Regions from separate parts of the Tepidibacter sp. Z1-5 genome, predicted to be linked through region 1. Evidence: riboswitches for the same ligand, from Rfam matches in the RefSeq annotation. Region 1 holds a riboswitch; the other holds the start of a gene.
What was found. Region 1 has a riboswitch for FMN ahead of WJW32_RS00385 (ECF transporter S component). Riboswitches for the same ligand answer to the same signal wherever they lie in the genome.
Positions count from the first base shown of each region.

Region 2: it holds a riboswitch for FMN, as region 1 does, so the genes downstream of both, ribD (bifunctional diaminohydroxyphosphoribosylaminopyrimidine deaminase/5-amino-6-(5-phosphoribosylamino)uracil reductase RibD) here and WJW32_RS00385 (ECF transporter S component) in region 1, are expected to answer to the same signal.

Region 1 is NZ_JBBMMD010000002.1:85,153-96,798, forward strand. It holds gene WJW32_RS00370 (ATP-binding protein) at 1-2,027, shown strand, start outside; gene WJW32_RS00375 (sensor histidine kinase) at 2,038-3,621, shown strand; gene WJW32_RS00380 (amidohydrolase) at 3,609-4,763, shown strand; FMN riboswitch at 4,850-4,966, shown strand; gene WJW32_RS00385 (ECF transporter S component) at 5,073-5,675, shown strand; gene tsaE (tRNA (adenosine(37)-N6)-threonylcarbamoyltransferase complex ATPase subunit type 1 TsaE) at 5,818-6,270, shown strand; gene tsaB (tRNA (adenosine(37)-N6)-threonylcarbamoyltransferase complex dimerization subunit type 1 TsaB) at 6,270-6,986, shown strand; gene rimI (ribosomal protein S18-alanine N-acetyltransferase) at 6,976-7,440, shown strand; gene tsaD (tRNA (adenosine(37)-N6)-threonylcarbamoyltransferase complex transferase subunit TsaD) at 7,437-8,456, shown strand; gene abc-f (ribosomal protection-like ABC-F family protein) at 8,473-10,383, opposite strand; gene WJW32_RS00415 (redox-sensing transcriptional repressor Rex) at 10,600-11,229, shown strand; gene WJW32_RS00420 (4Fe-4S binding protein) at 11,274-11,444, opposite strand.
Region 2 is NZ_JBBMMD010000045.1:56,119-67,764, forward strand. It holds gene WJW32_RS10915 (ABC transporter substrate-binding protein) at 1-910, opposite strand, end outside; gene WJW32_RS10920 (GerAB/ArcD/ProY family transporter) at 1,228-2,331, shown strand; gene WJW32_RS10925 (HAD family hydrolase) at 2,370-3,023, opposite strand; gene ribH (6,7-dimethyl-8-ribityllumazine synthase) at 3,032-3,499, opposite strand; gene WJW32_RS10935 (bifunctional 3,4-dihydroxy-2-butanone-4-phosphate synthase/GTP cyclohydrolase II) at 3,501-4,709, opposite strand; gene WJW32_RS10940 (riboflavin synthase) at 4,741-5,391, opposite strand; gene ribD (bifunctional diaminohydroxyphosphoribosylaminopyrimidine deaminase/5-amino-6-(5-phosphoribosylamino)uracil reductase RibD) at 5,395-6,495, opposite strand; FMN riboswitch at 6,783-6,899, opposite strand; gene WJW32_RS10950 (hypothetical protein) at 7,076-7,354, shown strand; gene WJW32_RS10955 (methyl-accepting chemotaxis protein) at 7,892-9,871, shown strand; gene WJW32_RS10960 (2-hydroxyacyl-CoA dehydratase family protein) at 10,098-11,096, shown strand; gene WJW32_RS10965 (acyl-CoA dehydratase activase) at 11,097-11,646, shown strand, end outside.

The DNA.
Region 1 (11,646 bases):
GCACTAAACTTTATAGAGATTATACAATATTATTTAAATATATTAATTTTATTTTACGCAAAGAAGGCAGAATAATTATAATAGTAGATGGAAATTATGAAAATGAATTTTTTACTGAAGAAGAATTAAAACAATATAGATTATACGAGCACATAAAATCAGGTAAAATTATTATAAAAAATCGTGAAAATTTTGTAAATGATATGGAGTTATTTTATAAATTGAAAGTAGAAAGTGAAAAATTAGGGTATAAAACTAATTACATAGTAGGTATTTATTCTAGCGCTATTAATATGAAAACAGAGTTGATAAAGAATGTTATAAAAAATGGATATAAATTCTGTTGTTATTATAATGTACTTGAATTATCAATAGAAGATTTACTTGAAATATCGGTTTATTATGAAACTATATTGTTTGAAGATGATGAAACTATTGAAATATACAATAATAAAAAAATTAAGGAACTTGAATTGATATTACAAAGTATACGATCATCTGTTATAGCAAAAAAAAATACATACGATAATGTAAAAGATCTTGAAAAACTTAACTCTTTTTTAGGGAGTGTAAATAAAATAAGTAATTTAGATGATTTTTTAAAGAAGTTTTTAGATCTTGTAAGTAGCATAACGGATTGTAAAAGAAGTGGTATTTTGACTAAGTCTGAGTTTGAAAATTTTCAGATACATTATGAAAAGGGAATTTCGTGTGAGTGTGTTAAAGGTTACATAAATATAACTTTTAATGAAAATGAATTGATAAAAACTGTGGATAAAAATAATAAAATCATGGTATTTTTAAATATAAATGAATTCACTGTGATTTATTTATGTTTTGATAAGGATGTAAAAAAATATATAAATAAAGAAATACTTGAAATATACTCTTCTTCTGCTAAAAATATAGTAAATTCATTTCTAGAAAAGATAAAGAATGATAGAATAATAAGTCAGAATGAAAAGCTAAAGGCTCTTGGTGAAATAGCTAATGGAGTAGCACATGATTTTAATAATATATTGGCTACTATATCAGGGTATGTTGATTTATCTCTTGCTAAAAGACAAGATGATAATATTAGAGAATATTTGGAAATTATAAAAAGAGCTTCTCTTGATGGAGCAGAAATGTTGAGACGAATTCAAGAGTTTACTAAAAACATAAGAGAAGAAGAAAATTCTTTTTTTAGATTTGAAAGAATTATGAAGATAGTTCTAAATATGATAAACCCTAGGATCGATGATAAGGCTATGCTCGGTATAGATATAAATATAAATGAAGAATTAGATGCTAAAGGGTACGTTAAAGGTAGAGAATTTGAGATAAGAGAAGTTATGATAAATATCTTAAATAATGCTATAGATGCTATGCCTAGTGGCGGAGATATAAAAATAAAAACATATAATATAGATAATTATATTTATATTGAAATAGAGGATTCGGGTGATGGTATACCTAAGAATATTCTATCTAGAATATTTGACCCATTTTTTTCTACTAAAGGAGTTAATGGAAATGGTATAGGATTATCGGTATCATACAAGATAATAAAAGACCATGGGGGTAGCATAAAGGTTGAAACTGAAGAAGGAATAGGAACTAAGTTTATAATTTCACTTCCAATGCATTTGGAAGAAATTATCAATATAAATACTGAAAGTGAAGAAAAAGATGAAAAGTACCATAAAATATTAGTTGTAGATGACAAAATACAAGTTGCAATGGCAACGGGGGAAATAATAAAGAGTATAGGAAAAGAAGTAGACATATGCTATAGCGGTAAAGAAGCACTCCAAAAACTAGAAGTTGAGAAATATGACTTAATAATAAGTGACTTGGCAATGCCTAATCTAAATGGAATAGAGCTTGCAAAAAAAGTAAAAGACAAATATCCTCATATAAAGTTTGTTTTAATGACAGGCTGGTTAGGTGATATAGATAATTATAATGATACGACAATTGATTATATACTGGAAAAACCATTTGGCATAGATGAAATAAAGAAAATACTACAGATGCTAAATTAGGAGGAGTATGATGATTCAGTGGGGAAATATAGGGGTTATAGGTTCATCTAAACTGTTTGCAGTAGATTTAATGAAAAAAACTATAGACGAATCGCTGGATAATAATAGAAAATGTGCGTTTTTAGGAGATAAGAAAGTACTAGAAATGATAGGACATTATAGAGATGATGAAGTAATCGTTATAGAAGATAATAAATTTGAAGTAGATGAATACAAAAAAAATAAAAAATATTTTAACATGAGTATAGTTGTAACTTCGGATTGGATACATAAATACAGATATTATATTTTAGAAAATAAAGAGGAATACATTGATATTATAACTAATGAAAATTATAAACTATTAATATTTTTTAATATAATAGATTTTGAAATTGAAATTATGGATGAATTTTTAACAATTTATGATAAATTGATATTTGAAGATGAGAATGAAAGACAGACTATAAAAGTTGAAGACATAAGTAATATAAAATTTTTATTAAAATCTATAAAAAAATCTAAAATAGATAATCTAGACCTTCAAAAGAATAAAAAGAATCTAGAAACTTTAAATAACTCTATAATAAATTTTAGTTTCGAGAGTGACATTGAAAAAATAATAAAGAATGTTATAGAAACTGTACTTGAAATAACTGCTGCGGACTATGGTTCTATAACAGTATTATTTAGTAGTAATAAAATAGAAAAAGAATATTCTTACGCTAACATAGATATGACTTATAGTTATAGAATACATTGTAATGGAGAAATAGTAGGAATATTAACGCTTGGATACCGAGAAGGTTATAATAAAGGCAAAGCAGATGAATACATAATAGATGTTATATGCAAGAGTTTGGGAGATATAATATACGCAATAAAAGAAAAAGAAGAAGGCAAAATGCTTAAAAAAACAGATAAAAACATAAGATATACTGGTGAACTTGCCGGAGGAATAGTGCATGATCTCAACAATATATTTTCTATAATAAAGGGATATACTCAGCTTCTTGGAATAAATAAACAGGCTTCTAATATAAAAGAATATATAAATATAATCTACGATGGAGCTAATGAAGCTATAGACAAGGTTAAAACTTTGCAGGATTTTTCTAGAAACATAAGAGAAGATAAGAAATATGTATTAATAAATGATATAATTAAAAAAGCCATAAAGACTACTAGACCTAAATGGGAGAATATGACTTATATAAAAGGCATAAATATAGACATAATACTGAATTTAAATAGTGAAAAAACTATATTCGTACAAGAATCTGACATACAAGAATCAATTGTAAATATGATATTAAATTCAGTGGATTCTATGGAAGAAGGCGGAAATATATATATAAACACTTATGATTTAGACGGTGAAGTGTTAATGGAAATAATAGACCAAGGAAAAGGAATGGATAAAGAAATATTAGATAAAATATTTGAACCATTCTTTACTACAAAGCAAAAAAGTACAGGGCTTGGTCTTAGTATAGTTAAGAAAAATGTAGAGGCAAACGAAGGTAATATAGGTGCCACTTCTATTAAAGGACAGATGTCTAAGTTTGAAATAAGATTGCCTATAAAGGAGGAAAATGCAGAATGTTATGCATAAAAAATGCTAAAATAAATACTGTAACAAATGGAATTATACAAGGAGATATATTAATCCAAAACGGTAAGATAAAAGAAATAGGAAAAGACATAGTTGTACCTCTAGATGTAAAAGTGGTAGATGCAAAAGAAAACCATGTATTTCCAGGATTTATAGACCCTCATACTCATGTTGGAATGTGGGAAGATGGAATGGGATATGAGGGTGCTGATGGAAATGAAGAGACAGATCCTATAACTCCGCACTTAAGTGCTGTTGATGGCATTAATGCAATGGATAGAAACTTTAAAGAAGCATATGAGGGTGGAATAACTACTGTGGCAAGTGGACCTGGAAGTGCTAACGTTATAGGAGGTCAATTTATAGCTTTAAAGACATATGGAGATAGAATAGATGATATGGTATTAAAGACTATAGGAATGAAAATAGCTTTTGGAGAAAATCCAAAATCAGCATATGGAAAAGAAGATAAAACTCCTCAAACTAGAATGGCAACGGCAGCTCTACTTAGAGAGACATTAAAAAGAGCTCAATTTTATCTTGAGGATATGATAGATTATGAAGAAGATGAAGATTGTGATAGACCTGAATATGACAATAAGCTAGAGGCATTGATTCCTGTTCTTAAGAAAGAAATACCACTTAAAGCTCATGCACATAGAGCTGATGATATATTTACAGCTATTAGGATAGCAAAAGAATTTGATTTAAATCTAACAATTGACCATTGTACTGAAGGTCACTTAATAACAAAGCATTTAGCTAAAGAAAACTACCCTGTTCTTGTAGGACCGTCTTTATCGGAAAGATGTAAAATAGAGCTTAGAAATTTAACATTTGAAACACCTGGAATTCTGTCAAATGAAGGGCTTAATGTTTCTCTAATGACAGATCACCCTGTTGTTCCAATTCAATATCTACCTCTTTGCGCATCTCTTGCTGTAAAAGCTGGAATGGATAAGAATAAAGCTATAGAAGCTATAACTATAAACCCTGCTAAGGTTTTAGGTCTTGAAGATAGAATTGGATCTATAGAAGTTGGAAAAGATGCGGATATAGTTATATGGAATGGACATCCGCTTGATATTCAAAGTAACGTAGTATGTACTATAATAAATGGTGAGGTAGTTTACTCAGCTTAATTTAGACTAGTATATATTTAAAATTATTTTGACAAATTATTGGAAAAGTATTAATATAATATTAAATAAAACTAAAAAAGTATGAAGATAATCTTCAGGGCAGGGTGAAATTCCCGACCGGCGGTAAAGCCCGCGAGCCATTTGATGGCAGACTTGGTTAGATTCCAAGGCCGACAGTAAAGTCTGGATGAAAGAAGATGATAAGATAGTGTATGTATATGCATATCTGTATCTATTTTGATTATTAAGCCTGAAGAATATCTTCAGGCTTTTGTTATTATTTTAAGCGAATTTCAGGGAGGTATAAATATGTATAATCAAGCTACAACGAAAAAGAATCTTTTTACGACATCTGTTTTAGTTAAAATATCTATTTTATCTGTGATATCATACTTAATAATGTTTATTGAATTTCCAATAATATTTGCACCGGGATTTTTAAAATTAGATTTTTCTGATATACCAGCTATAATAGGTGGGTTTGCTCTAGGTCCAGTGGCAGGAATATTTATAGAACTTATAAAGAATTTACTACACTTTGTAACAAAGAGCTCTACTGGTGGAGTTGGAGAAATAGCTAACTTTTTAATAGGAGGAGCTTTCGTATTTATATCATCTGGAATATATCATCTTAAAAAGAATAAGAGAAATGCTATAATTGGATGCTTAATAGGAACAATAGGTATGAGTATAGTAGGAGCTTTAGCTAACTATTATATACTTATTCCGTTTTACGCAAATATGTTTCCAATAGATGCAATAGTTCAAATGGGAACTGTTGTAAACAAGAATATAGTAGATGTTAAGACTTTAATATACTATGGAGTTGTACCGTTTAATATATTTAAAGGTATTGTAATGTCTGTTGTTACAGCTGTATTGTATAAGAAGGTTTCTTGTATAATAAAATAGATTTAATATAATGATAATAAAAGCCATGAATAATATTCATGGCTTCTGTTTTTTTGTATTATTATAATTTTTCGTGTTTTTTGATATAATAAGGTGCATAGTGATTATTTGGTTAAAACTAAGGTTGGATAGGAGCAGAAACATGGAAAAGATATATTTAAAAAATGAACAAGAGACTAGCGAAATTGGATATAGATTGGGACAACTTTTAAATAAAGGTGATGTAGTATGTTTAATAGGAGATTTAGGTGCTGGAAAAACTACTATAACAAAGAGTATAGCAAAAGCACTTGAAGTAGATGATTATATTACAAGTCCTACATTTACTATAGTTAATGAATACGATGGGAAATATCCACTTTATCATTTTGATGTTTACAGAATATCATCTAGTGAAGATATGTATGAGATAGGATTTGAAGAGTATTTATATGGAGATGGAATATGTATTATAGAGTGGGCTAATTTAATAGAAGATATACTTCCTGATGAATACATAAATATAGAACTTAATTACAAAGAAGAGGGTAGAGAAATGATACTTACTCCTCATGGAAAACATTATGAAAACATAGTAAAGGAGATAATTAAATAATGAAGGTACTTGGAATAGATACATCTTCAAAAGCTGCATCGGTTGCCATTATGGAAGATGATAAACTTATATCAGAATATACTATAAATAATAACAAAACACATTCACAAAAACTTATGCCAATAATTGAAAATATGTTTGAACTTAATGAAATGAGTGCAGACGATATAGATTTAATATCAGTATGCGTAGGTCCTGGTTCATTTACAGGGCTTAGAATTGGAGTTGCTACAGCTAAAGCTATAGCTCATGCGATAGATGTACCTATGGTTATTGTAAATTCACTTGAAGCACTTGCATTTAACATATCTATGACAAACAAAACAGTATACCCTATGATAGATGCACAAAAAAAACAGGTGTATACTTGTAAATATTCTTGGGACAAAGAATCTTTATTAAAAGTAGGAGAAATAGATGTAAAAAAAGTAGAAGATTTAGCTGAAGAACTTAAATCTTCATTAGAAGAATTCGTATTAATTGGAGAAGGTGCAGATTTACATAAAGAAGTTTTTGAAAATATAAATAACGTATATATAGCTCCTAATTCTCATAGATTATCAAGAGCATCTAGCATATGCGAAATAGGTATACAGAAATTTAAAAAAGGAGATACAAAAACTCATTATGATGTAGTACCTTATTATATAAGAAAATCTCAGGCAGAGGTTCAATATGAAGAAAAGATTAAGAGGTTAAAGGAAGATGGAAAATAATATAGTTATAAGAAATTTACAAGAAAAAGATATAGATGATTTAGTTGAAATAGAAGAACTTTGCTTTAAGACACCTTGGACAAAGAATTCCTTACAAAAAGAACTCAAAAACAAACTTGCTAGATACAAGGTAATAGAGAAAGATTCAAAAATAGTAGCCTATGCAGGAATATGGTTTGTAGTAGATGAAGGTCATATAACAAATGTTGCTGTTCATCCTGATTATAGAGGACTAGGGTATGGAAATCAAGTAATAGAAGCTTTAATAGACGAATGTGCAAAAAGTAATATAATATCTATGACTCTTGAGGTTAGAAAATCAAATGATACAGCTATTAAATTATATAAAAAATACGGTTTTAAATTATCTGGAATAAGACCTGGATATTATACTGATACTCAGGAGGATGCACTTATTATGTGGAAAGATATAGAAAAAGGAGAAAAAATATGAATGATATAATAACTTTGGCAATAGAAAGTAGTTGTGATGAAACTTCTGCCGCTATACTTAAAAATGGAAGAGAAGTTATATCTAATATAGTTGCAACTCAAATAGATCTTCATAAAAAATTTGGAGGAGTAGTTCCAGAGGTTGCATCGAGAAAACATGTAGAGAGTATAGATGCAGTAATTCAAAGTGCTTTAGATGAAGCTAACATGACATTTGATGATATAGATGTAATAGGGGTAACGCATGGACCAGGGCTTGTAGGAGCTTTATTGGTTGGACTATCTACTGCAAAGGCTCTATCATTTGCGTTAAATAAGCCTCTTGTAGGAGTTAACCATATAGAAGGACATATAAGTGCTAACTTTATACAAGATAAAGAACTAAAGCCTCCTTTTATATGCTTGATAGTGTCTGGTGGACACACTCATCTTGCTGAAGTTAAAGACTATGGAAAATACGAGATACTTGGAAGAACTAGAGATGATGCAGCTGGTGAGGCATTTGATAAAATAGCAAGAGCAATGAAGCTTGGGTATCCAGGAGGACCTATAATAGATAGATTATCCAAGATAGGAAACAAGGATAGTATTAAATTTCCTAGAATATACTTAGAGAATGATAGCTACGATTTCAGCTTTAGTGGACTTAAATCATCTGTTTTAAACTATTTAAATGCTAAGAAAATGAAAAATGAAGATATAGTAGTTGAAGACGTTGCGGCATCATTTCAGCAAAGTGTTGTAGAAGTGCTTACTAATAAAGCTATAAAGGCAGCTAAGGAAAGAGGATATGACAAAATAGTTTTAGCTGGAGGAGTAGCAGCAAACTCTGGGCTTAGAGAAATGTTAGTAGCTGAATGTAAAAATCACAACATAGATGTTAAATATCCATCTTTAGATTTATGTACGGATAATGCTGCTATGATCGGATGTGCAGCTTATTATGATTATATAAACGGTAAGGTTGATGACCTTAGCTTAAATGCAGTTCCAAATTTAAAACTTGGACAAAAATAGAATAAAGAAGGGCTTATTACATAAGCCCTTCCCACAATTCATATAAATTTTCTAATCTTGTTTCAAATTCGGATTTTTTGGATGTAACCTCTTTAGATTTTTCAGGATTAGAATATACCTCTTCCTGGCACATAAGTTCATTCAGGTTTTCTATTTCAGATTCAACTTCCATTATTTCTTTTTCAATGTTTTGTCTTTGAATCCTTAACTTTTTTTCAGATTCTTTCTTTTCTCTTTCTTTTCTTTTTTCTTCTTTTATTTGAGTTTTAGTTTTTTCTTCAGTTATTTCAACTACAGATTCTTCTAATTGTTTTTTCTTTTCTATATAATAATCGTAATTTCCTAGATATTCTTTTACGCCATCTGGTCCCAGGAGAATTATTTTGTCTACAACAGTATTTAAGAAATATCTATCGTGTGAAATAACAAATAAAGTACCTTCGTAATTAGATAAAGCTTCCTCTAATACTTCCTTGGAGTTAATATCTAAGTGATTAGTAGGCTCATCTAAAAGTAAAAAGTTAGATTTTGAAAGCATAAGCTTTAAAAGAGCAACTCTGGCTCTTTCTCCTCCACTTAAAGTTGATATTTTCTTGAATACATCTTCATCTTCAAATAAGAATGCTGCAAGCATAGTTCTTATTGTGTTTTGCTGTAGTAATTTATTTTCATTCCAAATTTCATCAATTATAGTATTATCTAAATTAAGAGTCTTTTGTTCCTGATGAAAATAACCTATATTAACATTTTGACCTAACTTAAAATTGCCATCTATAAGTTCTAAATTATTCATTAAAACCTTGAATAAAGATGACTTACCTATCCCATTAGGACCTATAAGTGCTACTTTTTCTCCTTTATATATATTGAAATCAACATTTTTAAATAATGCATTATTATCATACCCGACAGATAAATTTTCAACAGATAATACATCGTTTCCGCTAGTAACACATGGTTCGAATCTAATACGAGCTTTTTTAGTAGCTGCATCAGGTTTTTTTAGAACATCTATTTTATCGAGAGCTTTTTCTCTACTTCTAGCTCTTTTGACCTGTTTTTCTCTTCCGAATGATTTTAATTTTTCGATAACATCTTCTTGTCTTTTAATTTCTCTTTGTTGATCTTCATATTTTTTTTGTTCTATTTCTTTTTCTATTTTTGATTTTTTTACGAACTCAGAATAATTACCATTATATGCAGTTAAAGTTCTGTTATGAAGTTCAAATACTCTATTAACGGTTTGATCTAAGAAGTATCTATCGTGGGAAATTATAAGAACACTTCCTTTATATTGCTTTAAGAAAAATTCAAGCCACTCAACAGCTTCAGTATCGAGATGGTTGGTAGGCTCATCTAGTAAAAGTAGAGTTGGTTTTTTAAGTAAAAGTTTAGCTAAAAGGACTCTAGTTTTCTCTCCTCCTGATAATATATTAACATTTTTGTCCATATCATCATCAGAAAAACCTAGTCCTTTAAGAACACCTTTTACTTCTGACTTATAACCATAACCATTTTTATCAGAAAATAATTCTAGTTTGCGAGAGTATTCATTCATTAACTTTTCAAGTTCTTTAGATTCAATTTGTTCACTTTTAATTGATATTTTGGATTCCAAATCCCGAAGATTTTTTTCCATATCTATAAGATCATTAAAAACTGTTAAAACTTCGTCTAATATATTTTTTTTAGATTCAAAATTCATATTCTGTTCTAAATAACCTATCTCAGTATTCTTAGATGTGTATACATCCCCGCTATCATGAGAATAATCCCCTGATAATATCTTAAATAAAGTAGTTTTACCAGTTCCGTTGATTCCTACGACACCTACTTTATCTCCTTCATTTACTGTAAAACTTATATCATTTAATACAGAATCTACGCCAAAACTTTTATTTATATTATTGCAAGATAGAACAATCATATTTATAACCTCCTAAATTAAAACAAATGCTAAGTAAAATTATAAAGTTTAAATAAGATATAATCAAGTTCTGTATAGTTGATTACTAAAAAATGATAAAAAAACCTATCAGTCGACAAAAAAGTATGGTACAATAATAAGTATGGTATTTGACAGATGAAAAAGAGTTTGTTATAATTATATCAAAAAGAAACTATATACAAAGTAGGTGGAGAAATGTCTAAACAAATTTCGATGGCTGTAATAAGAAGACTGCCAAAATATTATAGATACTTAAGGGACTTATTGGATAGAGATATATATAGAATTTCATCTAAAGAGTTAAGTGAAATAATAGGTTTTACAGCTTCTCAAATAAGACAAGATTTAAATAATTTTGGTGGATTTGGACAACAGGGATACGGATATAATGTTGAGGAACTATACAATGAAATCGGAAAAATATTAGGTATAGATAAGGGTTATAATACTGTAATAGTAGGAGCTGGTAATTTAGGACAAGCTATTGCTAATTATTCTGGATTTCAAAATTCTGGATTTAAAATAAAGGCTTTATTTGAAGCTAATCCTAGACTTATAGGTCTTAAAATAAGGAATTTAGAGATATTCGATATAGAAGATATAGAAGAATACATAAAGGAAAATGATATCCAAATAGCTGTAATATGTACTCCTAAGGAGAGTGCTCAAGATATAGCGGATATATTGGCTAAATCTGGAATAAATGGAATATGGAATTTTGCACCAGTGGATTTGGACTTACCAGAAAATCTAGTGGTTGAAAATGTTCACTTAACTGAGAGTCTTTATACGCTATCTTATTTATTAAATGAAAAGAATAGTTAAAAATAAATAAAGAAGCTATCATTTGATAGCTTCTTTATTATGTATTATTCAGCGTTTGGTGCATCTACTGGACATACTCCAGCACAAGCTCCACACTCGATGCAAGTGTCAGCATCTATAACGTATTTGTCATCTCCAGCTGATATACAGCTAACTGGACATTCAGGTTCACAAGCTCCACAGCTTATGCAAGCGTCATTAATTTTGTAAGCCATTTTAAATTCCTCCTCTAAACAGTTATAATTTTCTATTAAATTATAGCAGAAATATGGAAAAATAACAACTGCTAACGATATTATTATACACATAAAATATGATTTTAAACATATTTTTGTGTTGATTTGATATTAACAGGAAAACGTGAGGCCTGAAGATTTATTACAAATTATTTCTGGGGTGAATTTTGTTGAAATTTTA
Region 2 (11,646 bases), on a different contig from region 1:
CTTTATCAATTAAGTGTCCTACTGCATCTCTTACATTTTTATTATCAAAAGGCTTTTTTTGATTGTTCATAGCCAAATACCCTATATTAAAAAAACTTTTTAAATATAAATCTAAATCTGGATTTTTATTTATTCTATCAACTTCGTTAGATGTTAAATTATCTGCAATATCGCTCTTGCCTTCTTCAAGAAGTTTCAATCTTTTTTCACTTGACTGAACGACACTAAAAACCACTTCATCTAACTTTGCAATATTTCCCCAGTAATTTTGGTTTTTCTTTAATACTATTTCATTTCCTTTATCCCAATACTCAAATTCAAATGGTCCCGTTCCAATAGGATGTTCCTTAAAGTTTTCATTATACTTCATTATAGAATCTGGACTTGCAATCCCAAATGCAGGCATAGTAAGAGTACTTAAAAAAGGAGAATACGGTTCATTTAAAACTATCTCAAGTGAATAATCAGAAAGAGCTGTTACACTCTTTATCAATCCAGGAAACTGACCAAAATTATAGCTCCAATAACTAAAAGAACCTATATGATATGGATTGTCCCCATTCTTCCATCTTTCAAAATTAAATACAGCAGCATGAGCATTAAAGTCTGTTCCATCGTGAAACTTAACATTTTTTCTTAACTTAAATACCCATCTAAGACCATCTTCACTGGTTTTCCAGCTTTCAGCAAGAGATGGAACTATCTCATCCCCATTTTTTTCGTATTTAACTAATGTATCATATATATTTACACAAACCTTAAAAGATTCCATATCCGTTGTTATCGCAGGGTCTAAACTAATAGAATCACTAGCTCTTGCTATAGTAAGCTTTTTGTTTTTTTGAGAATTTAAAATTTCTCCTGTTGATAGTTTTTTTGCAAAATTAATACTAATAATTAAAGCTACCATTACTACTATTCCAATAATTACAATATGTTTTTTTAATTTTATTATACTCGCCCCCTTGTCACTACCTTATATACATTAGTTTATCATATTTTTGTATTTATCCGAAGGCTAAGAGTTCTAATACTTGGCCCTCTTAAGGCTGGAGATAAGAACTCCATCTGAATTAAGTTTCACTTTATATTATGCAATCTTTTTAATAGCAATACTTAATAATTTTTTTAAAATTATAAATACAGTTTGATTAGGATATACTATATTTAGGTGTTCTATTTTATTTTGTAATTTATTAACATTATCAATGTAAAGGGAGTAGACTGATGAACAAAGAAGTTGTTTCTGATAAACAAGGTATTTCTCTTATAGTTTTATTTATTATAGGATCATCTTCTGTTTTTATAATGGGCTCAGAAGCTAAACAAGATTTGTGGTTAGCTATTATTTTAGCAATATTTATGGCGTTACCGATGGCACTTATATACTCACGACTTCATTCTATTTTCCCCGATAAAGATTTATACGATATTATTGAAATTTGCTTTGGCAAATTCATTGGAAAAATAATCATAATAATATTAACTTGTTTCTTATTTTACTGGTGTTCAGATGTTACTAATAATTATGGAAATTTTATATTTTCAGTTAGCCTTAAGGAAACACCTATGATTATACCAATGATGTTCTTATTAATCTTATGTGGTTGGGGAGCAAAACAAGGAATTGAAGTTCTAGGTAGATGGAGTGATTTTTTTCTTATAATCCCTGTTGTTGTTTTATTTATTTTAGCGATTTCAGCAATCTCAAGAATGAATATAAACAATATATTTCCTATATTCGGTAGTGGATTTAGCTCTATCTTTGAAGGAGCACTTAATTCACTTTCATTTCCTTTTAGCCAGATACTAGCTTTTTCTATTGTTTTTTCATGTTTTAATAAGGAAAAGCAATCCCCTTACAAAATATATGTTACAGGATTAATTGTAGGAGGGATAATATTATTCTTAGTATCTTTAATTAGTCTTTTAGTACTAGGAGTAGATTCATCAGGTAGAAGATATTATGCTGCCTATACAGCTGTATCTTTAATAAATATTGGAACTCTACTTAATAGCATAGAAGTAATTATATCTACGACATTTTTATTAGGTGGTTTTATTAAAATAGGAGTATTGCTCCTATGTGTTTGCAAAGGAATTATGAAAATATTTAATTTCTCAGATTATAGGTTTATTATAACACCGATTACCTTACTAGCAATAAATCTAAGTTTTTTTCAATATGAAAACGTTATGCATTATTACGAATTCCAAACAGATATATGGCTTTATTTCGTTTCACCATTTCAAGTGTTTTTACCTATAATAATCTGGCTTATTGCAGAAATAAAAAATAAAAATTCCAAACACGAATTTAAAAAGCGTTGAATTTTCAACGCCTTCTAACTTTGAACACGATGTAATTTTTATAAAACTTTCATCAACTCAAATATATTAGATATTTCATAGTCGGCACTACTAAGTTCATCCTTACTACCATAACCAAAATTACATGCAATAGTATTTATTTTATTTTTTATTCCAGCTTCAATATCCTGAATACGATCTCCTATAATAACCATTTCATCTGGATACTTATTTTTTATTATCTTGACTATTTCATATTTGGGAATGTAGTCATATTCCTCAGAGCATACCATTTCTTCAAAGTAATTATCTAAATCAAATAACCTTCTAGCCATATCTCTATAGTATATTCCACAATTACTTACAAATACTAGTTTATATTTTTTCTCTTTTAAATACTGCAGCACTTCTATTGCTCCATCGTATAATTCTGCTTGACCATCAGATAGCTGATCGAGCATTTCTTTACCTATAATTTTACTTGCTTTATTTCTTATATCCTCATCTAAGTCTGGCATAAATTCTTTCCACATATCTTTACTGCTGAATCCTAACCAATATGATATTTCATCATCAGACCACTTTCTATCTTTTGCAAATTCATTATCAACTAAATACTGATATGCTTTTCTAAATGCTGGAGCATATATTTTTATACTTTTGTGCAATGTTCCATCATAATCAAAAAAAATAGTTTTTATGTTTTCAAACATATTAATTCTTACCCTTCTAAATCTGTTAGTAAGTTTGCCATTTCAATTGCAGTTACAGCAGCTTCATATCCTTTATTTCCTGCCTTTGTTCCAGCTCTTTCAATTGCTTGCTCAATATTATCTGTAGTAAGAACACCAAACACTACTGGTATTTCTGTATCTAATGAAACACTTGCAATTCCTTTAGTTACTTCACTTGAAACATAATCAAAATGTGGAGTTGCACCTCTAATAACTGCTCCTAAACATATAACCCCATCATATTTTTTTGATTTAGCCATCTTTTTAGCAACAAGTGGTATCTCAAAAGCACCTGGAACCCATGCAATCTCAATATTTTCTTCATCAACCCCATGTCTTTTTAGCCCATCTAAAGCACCCGATAATAACTTACCTCCAATAAATTCATTGAACCTACCAACAATTATTCCAAACTTCTGCTCTTTTGCAACTAATTTTCCTTCATAAATTCTCATATTATTTTTCCTCCTCAAATTTTAGAATATGTCCCATTTTATTTTTTTTTGTCTTTAAATAAAATTCATTTTTTTCATTGTGATTCATCTGTATTGGAACTCTTTCTACTATTTCTATACCATACCCAGAAAGACTAGATATTTTCTTAGGGTTATTAGTCATAAGCTTTACTTCTTTGATACCTAAATCACATAATATCTGAGCACCTATTCCATAATCTCTAAGATCATCAGGAAATCCTAATGACAGATTAGCTTCTACAGTATCCATTCCTTCATCTTGTAAAGCATAAGCCTTTATTTTATTGATTAATCCAATACCACGCCCTTCTTGACGCATGTATAATAAAACTCCTCTTCCTTCTTTTTCAATTTTTTTCATAGCTTCTGCATATTGATCACCACAATCGCATCTTAAAGATCCAAAAGCATCTCCAGTAAGACATTCTGAATGAACTCTAACAAGTACTGGTTCTTTGTCATCAACATTACCTTTTACTAGTGCAATATGATGCTCTCCATTCAATTTGTTAATATATCCAACCATTTCAAAGTTTCCATACTTTGTAGGTAAGTTAGCTTTAGTAACTCTTTCTACTAAAAGTTCGTTTTTTCTTCTATATGCAATTAAATCTGCTATTGTTATTAACTTTAGATTATGTTTTTTTGTGTATTCAACTAATTCAGGAACTCTTGCCATTGTTCCATCTTCATTCATAATTTCACAAATTACTCCTGCTGGATATAGACCCGCAAGTTTAGCTATATCTACTGCCGCTTCAGTATGACCAGCTCTTTTAAGTACTCCACCTTTTTTAGCTACTAATGGAAAAATATGCCCTGGTCTTGTGAAATCTTTTGAACAAGCTTTATTATCTACCAGTTTTTGAATTGTCATTGCTCTTTCTTTAGCAGATATTCCTGTTGTTGTACTTGTTGCATCTACAGAAACTGTAAAAGCAGTTTCTTTTGGATCAGTATTATTAGATACCATAGAATGAATATTTAGTTCACTTAATCTTTCTTTAGACATAGGAGCACAAATAAGTCCTCTACCGAACTTTGCCATAAAGTTGATTGCTTCTGGTGTAGCTTTCTCAGCTGCCATTAAAAGATCTCCTTCATTCTCACGATCTTCATCATCAACTACAACTATCATCTTTCCATTTTTAATATCTTCTATCGCTTCTTCTATAGTGTTAAATTTCATTTATAACTCACCCCTATTTTTAAGTTTCACTTTACATGAATCCATTTCTTGTTAAGAAATTTAAATCTATATTGCTTTTCTTTTTTTCATCTTCTTTAAATTCTAATAGCCTTTCAATATACTTGCCCATCATGTCACACTCTAAGTTCACTTCATCTCCAACTTTTTTGCCAAGTAAAGTAGTCTCTTCTTTTGTTAGTGGTATTATTGAAACTTTAAAAACATCTAACCCAGCATAAGCTACCGTTAGGCTGGTACCATCAATTGCTATAGAACCTTTTTCTATTACATATTTCAATATATTTGGCGGAGCCTCAATAGAAACCCAAGTAGCATTATCTTCTTCTTCTATTTTCTTTATCTTACCTACATCATCTATATGTCCAGAAACAATATGTCCACCTAATCTATCATTAACCTTCAAAGCTCGTTCTAAATTCACTAAACTACCATGCTTTAAATCTTTTAAATTACTTCTTCTAATAGTTTCAGGCATAACATCAACCGTAAATGAATTTTTTGTAAACTCGACAACAGTCAGACAAACACCATTTGTACTAATACTATCCCCTAATTTAACATCATTCATTATTTTACTTGCACCTATTGTAATCTGGGCTGACTTTAATCCTTTTTTAATAGTATGTACAGTTCCTATTTCTTCTATTAATCCAGTAAACATACTTTATTCTTCCTTTCTTAAGTAGCCTTCAATCATAATATCTTGTTCAAACATTTTTACTTCAAAGCTTTCTAATTCTATAGCATTTTTAATATACTCTATTCCTACACCGCCCACTGGAGTTTTGGCATTCTCTCCACCTATAATCTTTGGTGCAATAAATGAGATTACCTTATCTACATATCCTTCATTTAAGATACTATAGTTTAAAGTAGAGCCACCTTCTATTAAAATACTATCAATCTTCATTTCTCCAAGTTTTTGAATCAGATACCCTAAATCTACTTGGTTGTTCTTTAGTGGAGTAATAATTATTTCTGCTTTTTTTTCTTTAATCAATTTAAGCTTATTTTTATCAGCCTTTTCAGTTGTCGCAATAATCGTTTTTGATTTTGAATTAATATTTAAAACTTTTGATTCTAAAGGTATTCTTCCTTTTGTATCTACTATAATTCTAACGGGATCAACACCTTCTTTATCTTCTAATCTAGTCGTTAATGAAGGATTATCTGCTAAGACAGTTCCTATACCCACCATTATTCCTGAAACTTGATGTCTTATTTCATGAACATATTCTCGTGATTTTTCATTAGTAATCCACTTTGAATCTCCTGTACTTGTTGCAATTTTACCATCTAATGTCATGGCAGTTTTTAAAATACAAAATGGCAATTTTTTCGATATATATTTAATAAATATTTCATTCATTTTTTTTACTTCTTCTTCTAAAACGCCTACAGTAACTTCTATTCGATTTTCTCTTAAAAGTTTTATACCTCTTCCTGCTACTATTGGATTAGGGTCCATCATTCCTATAATAACTTTCTTTATTTTCTTATCTATAAGTAGTTGTGCACATGGAGGTGTTTTTCCAAAGTGAGAACATGGCTCTAATGTTACGTACATTGTTGCTCCTGTAACATCCTCACAAGCATTATTAACAGCATTTACTTCTGCATGAGCTTTTCCATAGTGTTCATGATACCCTTGACCAATAATTCTACCTTCTTTTACAATAACAGCACCTACTAAAGGATTAGGACTAGTATATCCTTTTCCTTTAAGTGCTAATTCAATAGCTCTTTTCATATACTTACTGTCCACATAATCACCTCATCTTATCCTTAAAATTCTCACTATTCTAACTCATATTACTATAGTTATCTAAATACATAAAATTAATACTTTCCTTATATTAAAAAAGCTCTGAAGATATATATCTTCAGAGCTTACAATCTAATTAATAAAAATGTACTTATGCCGCCAACGAGTCTTTACAGACTTTAGCTGCTTAAAATAATTGCTATTTCAATTCTTTAGTTAATATTATAAACAAATTATAAATTCATTTGTTTATAATACCTAAATAATAGCATTATATTATTTTATTAATTTATCTTCTCCCATCCAGACTTTACTGTCGGTCTTGGAATCTCACCAAGTCAACCACATTGTGGTTCGTGGACTATACCACCGGTCGGGAATTTCACCCTGCCCTGAAGATTTATTTAGTTTTTTTAAATTTAACATACAAAATTATTTTTGTCAATAACAACCTATATGTTTATATTTTTTTATCCGTTTAATAAATTTTTAAATCATAAATGGTTATAATTTAAATATAGGAAACTTTTTTATAAATATATTAATTAAAATTTTCAATCTAAAACTTAGGAGGAAGGCTATGTTTACTGATATAAAAGAAATGAGAAATAAAAGAGAAGATGAAACATACGATTTAACACTTGAAATTTCAGAAAGAGAATTTTTCAAAGTATATAATAATGTAAGTGATGATATTGCAGATGATTTAATTCAACAGTACTTAGTTGATGTACAAGATGACGGTAGATTTGAAAATGTGAAAATCAAACACAATAAAGATAGACATACAATAAGAATAACTAGTGACCTTCATTATTATGGAAATGACCATACTGATTATAACATCGATAAAAGATAAAGTGAAACTTAATTCAGATGGAATTATTACTCCATCTGAATTTTTAGTTCTGTAATTTCCATTTTTGGTAAGCTGATCGAGAAACCATTAAGTTTCTATATATACCTTAAAATTATAAATCTTGAGAAATTTAACTTTTAGATAATATTCGCTTTCTGCTTACTAATAAGCTCTCTCTCCTACAAGCTCACTTCTTAAAATTTACATAAGTTCATCCCACAATAATTCTTACTTCTCTATCGTTTGAAAATAGTGGAAATACAGTTATTTTATCAAAATACCACAAGTATAAACCTATATAATTTCTTGTATGTAATATTATCTTAAATCTATTAGTTATCTACTAATAGCCTTTTCCTAATATTTCGCCATATACGATCTTTTGTTTTAATTTCCATAATTAGGTTCGGAATATTTTTACAACAATTCTAAGTTGTAAATAACAAAAAATGACTATATAATTAAAAATAATCACATTATGGAACTAATACTATTTTACCGTATACAAAAAAATAATTATTATTGGAGGTACTAATCATGATATTAAAATTTAAAGATTGGAAAATAAGGCAGAAATTATTTTCAGCATTTTTAGTAATGATAATCCTTTTCTTGTTTATAGGAACAACCTCATTTGTTTTTATAAAAGACATTAGTAATTCTAAAATTAATTTGCTTTTAGACAATGATAATCTATATACACTTGTCTTAGAACTAAGAAAAAATGAAAAAGACTTTTTATTAAGAGAACTAACTAATCCACAATTTTTTGAAACAGGAGAAAGTAAATACATCGATAAATTCAACTCGAATTTCAGTAATCTACAAGAACAAATACAAAAAATAAAAAAATATAAAGAAATATATTCAAATCAAGAATATTCTAATCAAATTCAAGAGATGGAAAAATTGGTAAATTCTTATCGCAACATGTTTTTACAAGCAGCATCTAAAAGTAATACTGTAGGCTTTGAAGAATATGGATTGATTGGAGAATTAGAGAATACAAAAAATAAAATAGCGAATTTACAATTAAATAATGAACTAAAGTTTTCAATGTTAAAAGTTTACATGGAAGAACAAGAATACTTCTCAACAAAAAACGAAAAATATTTTAATGAAATATTATCAACACTATCTAAAACAAAATCCTTATCTAATGATTCAAGTTTAACAGCACTTATAAACAATTATGAAGATACAATTAATCAAATACATTCTGTCAATAAAGAAATAGGATTAACTAGTAGTGATGGATTACGAGGTGAGTACAGAGATACAATTCACAAATTTGAGCCATTACTTGAAGAATTAAATATGAATATTAAGAAATCAACACAAAAAAGTGTAAAAAATATAGAAGCTATAATTATTATAAGTATTATTACTAGTATTGTAGTAGCTGTATTATTCGGTGTATATATTTCAATTTTAATAACAAAACCAATAATAAAAACTACTAATATGCTTAAGGATATATCTGAAGGTGAAGGAGATTTAACTCAAAGACTTGAAGTGACAACTAAAGATGAGATAGGCGAATTAGCTCAATACTTTAATTCATTTATTGATAAGATACAAGTTTTAATATCTCAAACAAAATCTAATGCTAATATATTAGGTGAATCATCTAATCAAGTATCACTGGCTATAGAAGAAGCAAATCAAGGTATAGAAAGTATTGCAATCGAAATGAATAATATTTCTTCTAGTATTCAAAATAATGCTAGTGTTGTAGAAGAAGCTGCAGCAAGTATCGAAGAACTGGCTACTAGTTCTCAAGTTATTTATGACGAAACTGAAATTGCATCTAAAAGTAGTAAAAACATTTTAGAATCTGCTCAACTTGGTTCAGAAAGTATAAAAGAAGTTGTTGAAAGTATTAACGAAGCAAAAAATTCTACAAATGAAGTTTATGCAATTATAAAAGATCTTAAAATTTCATCTGATCAAATAGATGAAATAGTTTCTATAATAACATCAATTTCAGAGCAAACGAATCTATTGGCTTTAAATGCAGCTATTGAAGCAGCAAGAGCCGGTGAACAAGGTAGAGGTTTTGCTATAGTAGCTGACGAAGTTCGAAAGCTAGCTGAAGAAAGTAAAACATCTGCTGAAAACATCAGCTTGTTAATACAAGAAGTTCAGAAAAAAACAAACAATGCTGATATTTCAATAAAAGAAGGTCAAGAATTTGTAACAATTAGCGTTCAAAAAGCAACTAATACAAATAGTTTATTTGAAAACATTTTAGATTCTATACAAAGTACAACTGATAAAATTCATATGATTTCTAATTTAGCAAAACAAGAATCTGAAATTTCTAATGATATGACAAAAGCTATTGACGAAATAGCGAAAACAACACAAGATAATGCACTTGCTTCTGAAGAAATAAATTCATTTATAGAAGAACAAGTAAGTACCTTTGAAGAAATAGGTGCAAGTATAGACGAATTAAATTCAATGTCTCAAGTTTTAAAAAAACAAACAGATAAGTTTAGAGTTGAAAAATAACAATATCACCCCCTATTTCTAGGGGGATATTATTTGCCAAATATATATCCTTTCAATTTTCTCTTTAAAATGGTATTATAATCTATATAATAATTTAAGACAGTTCGTAACCATCCTGTCTATAAACAAAACTAGGACAAATTACCATTAAAGGTAGTTTTTTTGTTTATGGGGCAGTTATGCCCTTTTTTTGTGTCCTTTTTTAAACATAAGGAGGATTAAGATAGTGAAAAAAATAGGTTTAACAACTACAGTTCCTGTAGAAGTACTTATAGCAGCAGGATATACACCAATAGATTTAAATAATCTCTTTATAACTTCTAAAGACTATTCACATTATATTGATATAGCAGAAAGAGATGGTTTTCCTAAAAGCATGTGTGCCTGGATAAAAGGAATTTATGGAGCTTGTATAGAGAATAATATAAAAGAAATAATTGGAGTTATGGAAGGTGACTGTTCTAATACAAAAGCTCTTATAGAGGTATTAGAACTCAGAGGTATTACAGTATACCCCTTTTCATTTCCTCACAGCCATAAAAAAGAAGATGTAAAAATAGAACTAGATAAGTTCATGGATATTTTCAATGTAAATCTGCAAGAAGTTGAAAAAGTAAGAACTAAATTAAATAAAGTTAGAAACTTAGCTAAGGAAATTGATGAGTTAACATATATAGATAGTAAAGCAAGTGGTTTCGAAAACCACTTATATCAAGTAAGTTTAAGTGATTTAAATGGAGATATTGATAATTTCGAATCTAAACTTAAAGATGTTATTTTTAAGATAAAAAAAAGACAACCTATAAATAAAAAACTTAGATTAGGATATCTTGGGGTTCCTCCTATGACTGGTGATATATACGAATTTGTTGAAAATTTTAATGCCTCCTTTGTATATAACGAGGTTCAAAGAGAATTTGCTTTTCCAAGAGCAGATAAAGCTACAAATATATATAATCAGTATTATGATTACACATATCCATATGATACTGAGTTTAGAATTATGGAGTTGAAAAATCAGATTAGCGAAAGAAAATTAGATGGAATAATCCATTATACTCAAGCTTTTTGTTATAGAGCAGTTGAAGATATTGTCTTAAAACAAAAGCTAGATATTCCTATCCTTAATATAGAAGGAGATAAGTTAAATACTCTAGATGCAAGAACAAAACTTAGAATTGAAGCTTTTCTTGATATGTTATTAGATTTAAAGGAGGAAAAGTAAATGAGAATTTTAGGCATAGATCTTGGAAGCCGAGAAGTTAAAATTGCTGTAATGGAAGACAATAAAATAATAAAAAAACAAAAAATTAGTACAATGTCGTTTTATAGAGACTACTGTAACTATGATGGTAAAGTTACAGTAGATTTAAATAAATTAAATATAGATGATATTGATATAGCTGTATCTACAGGATATGGCAGAAACAATACTGACTTAAATAAATTCACACCTATAAATGAGATAAAAGCTCATGTTTATGGTGGATTCTATCAAACAGACTTAAAGGATTTTATACTTCTAGATATAGGTGGACAAGATGTTAAAGTTGTTAAAGTTGAAAAAGGAATTACAACAGATTTAGAACTCAATGAAAAATGTGCTGCTTCATGTGGTAGATATTTAGAAAATATGGCAAATGTACTTGAAATATCTATTGATGATATGAGTAAAGAATATGAGAATCCAGTAGAGCTTAATGCAACATGTGCAGTATTCTCTGAATCTGAATTAATAGGAAAAATAGCTGAAGGTGTTAACATAGAAAGTTTAT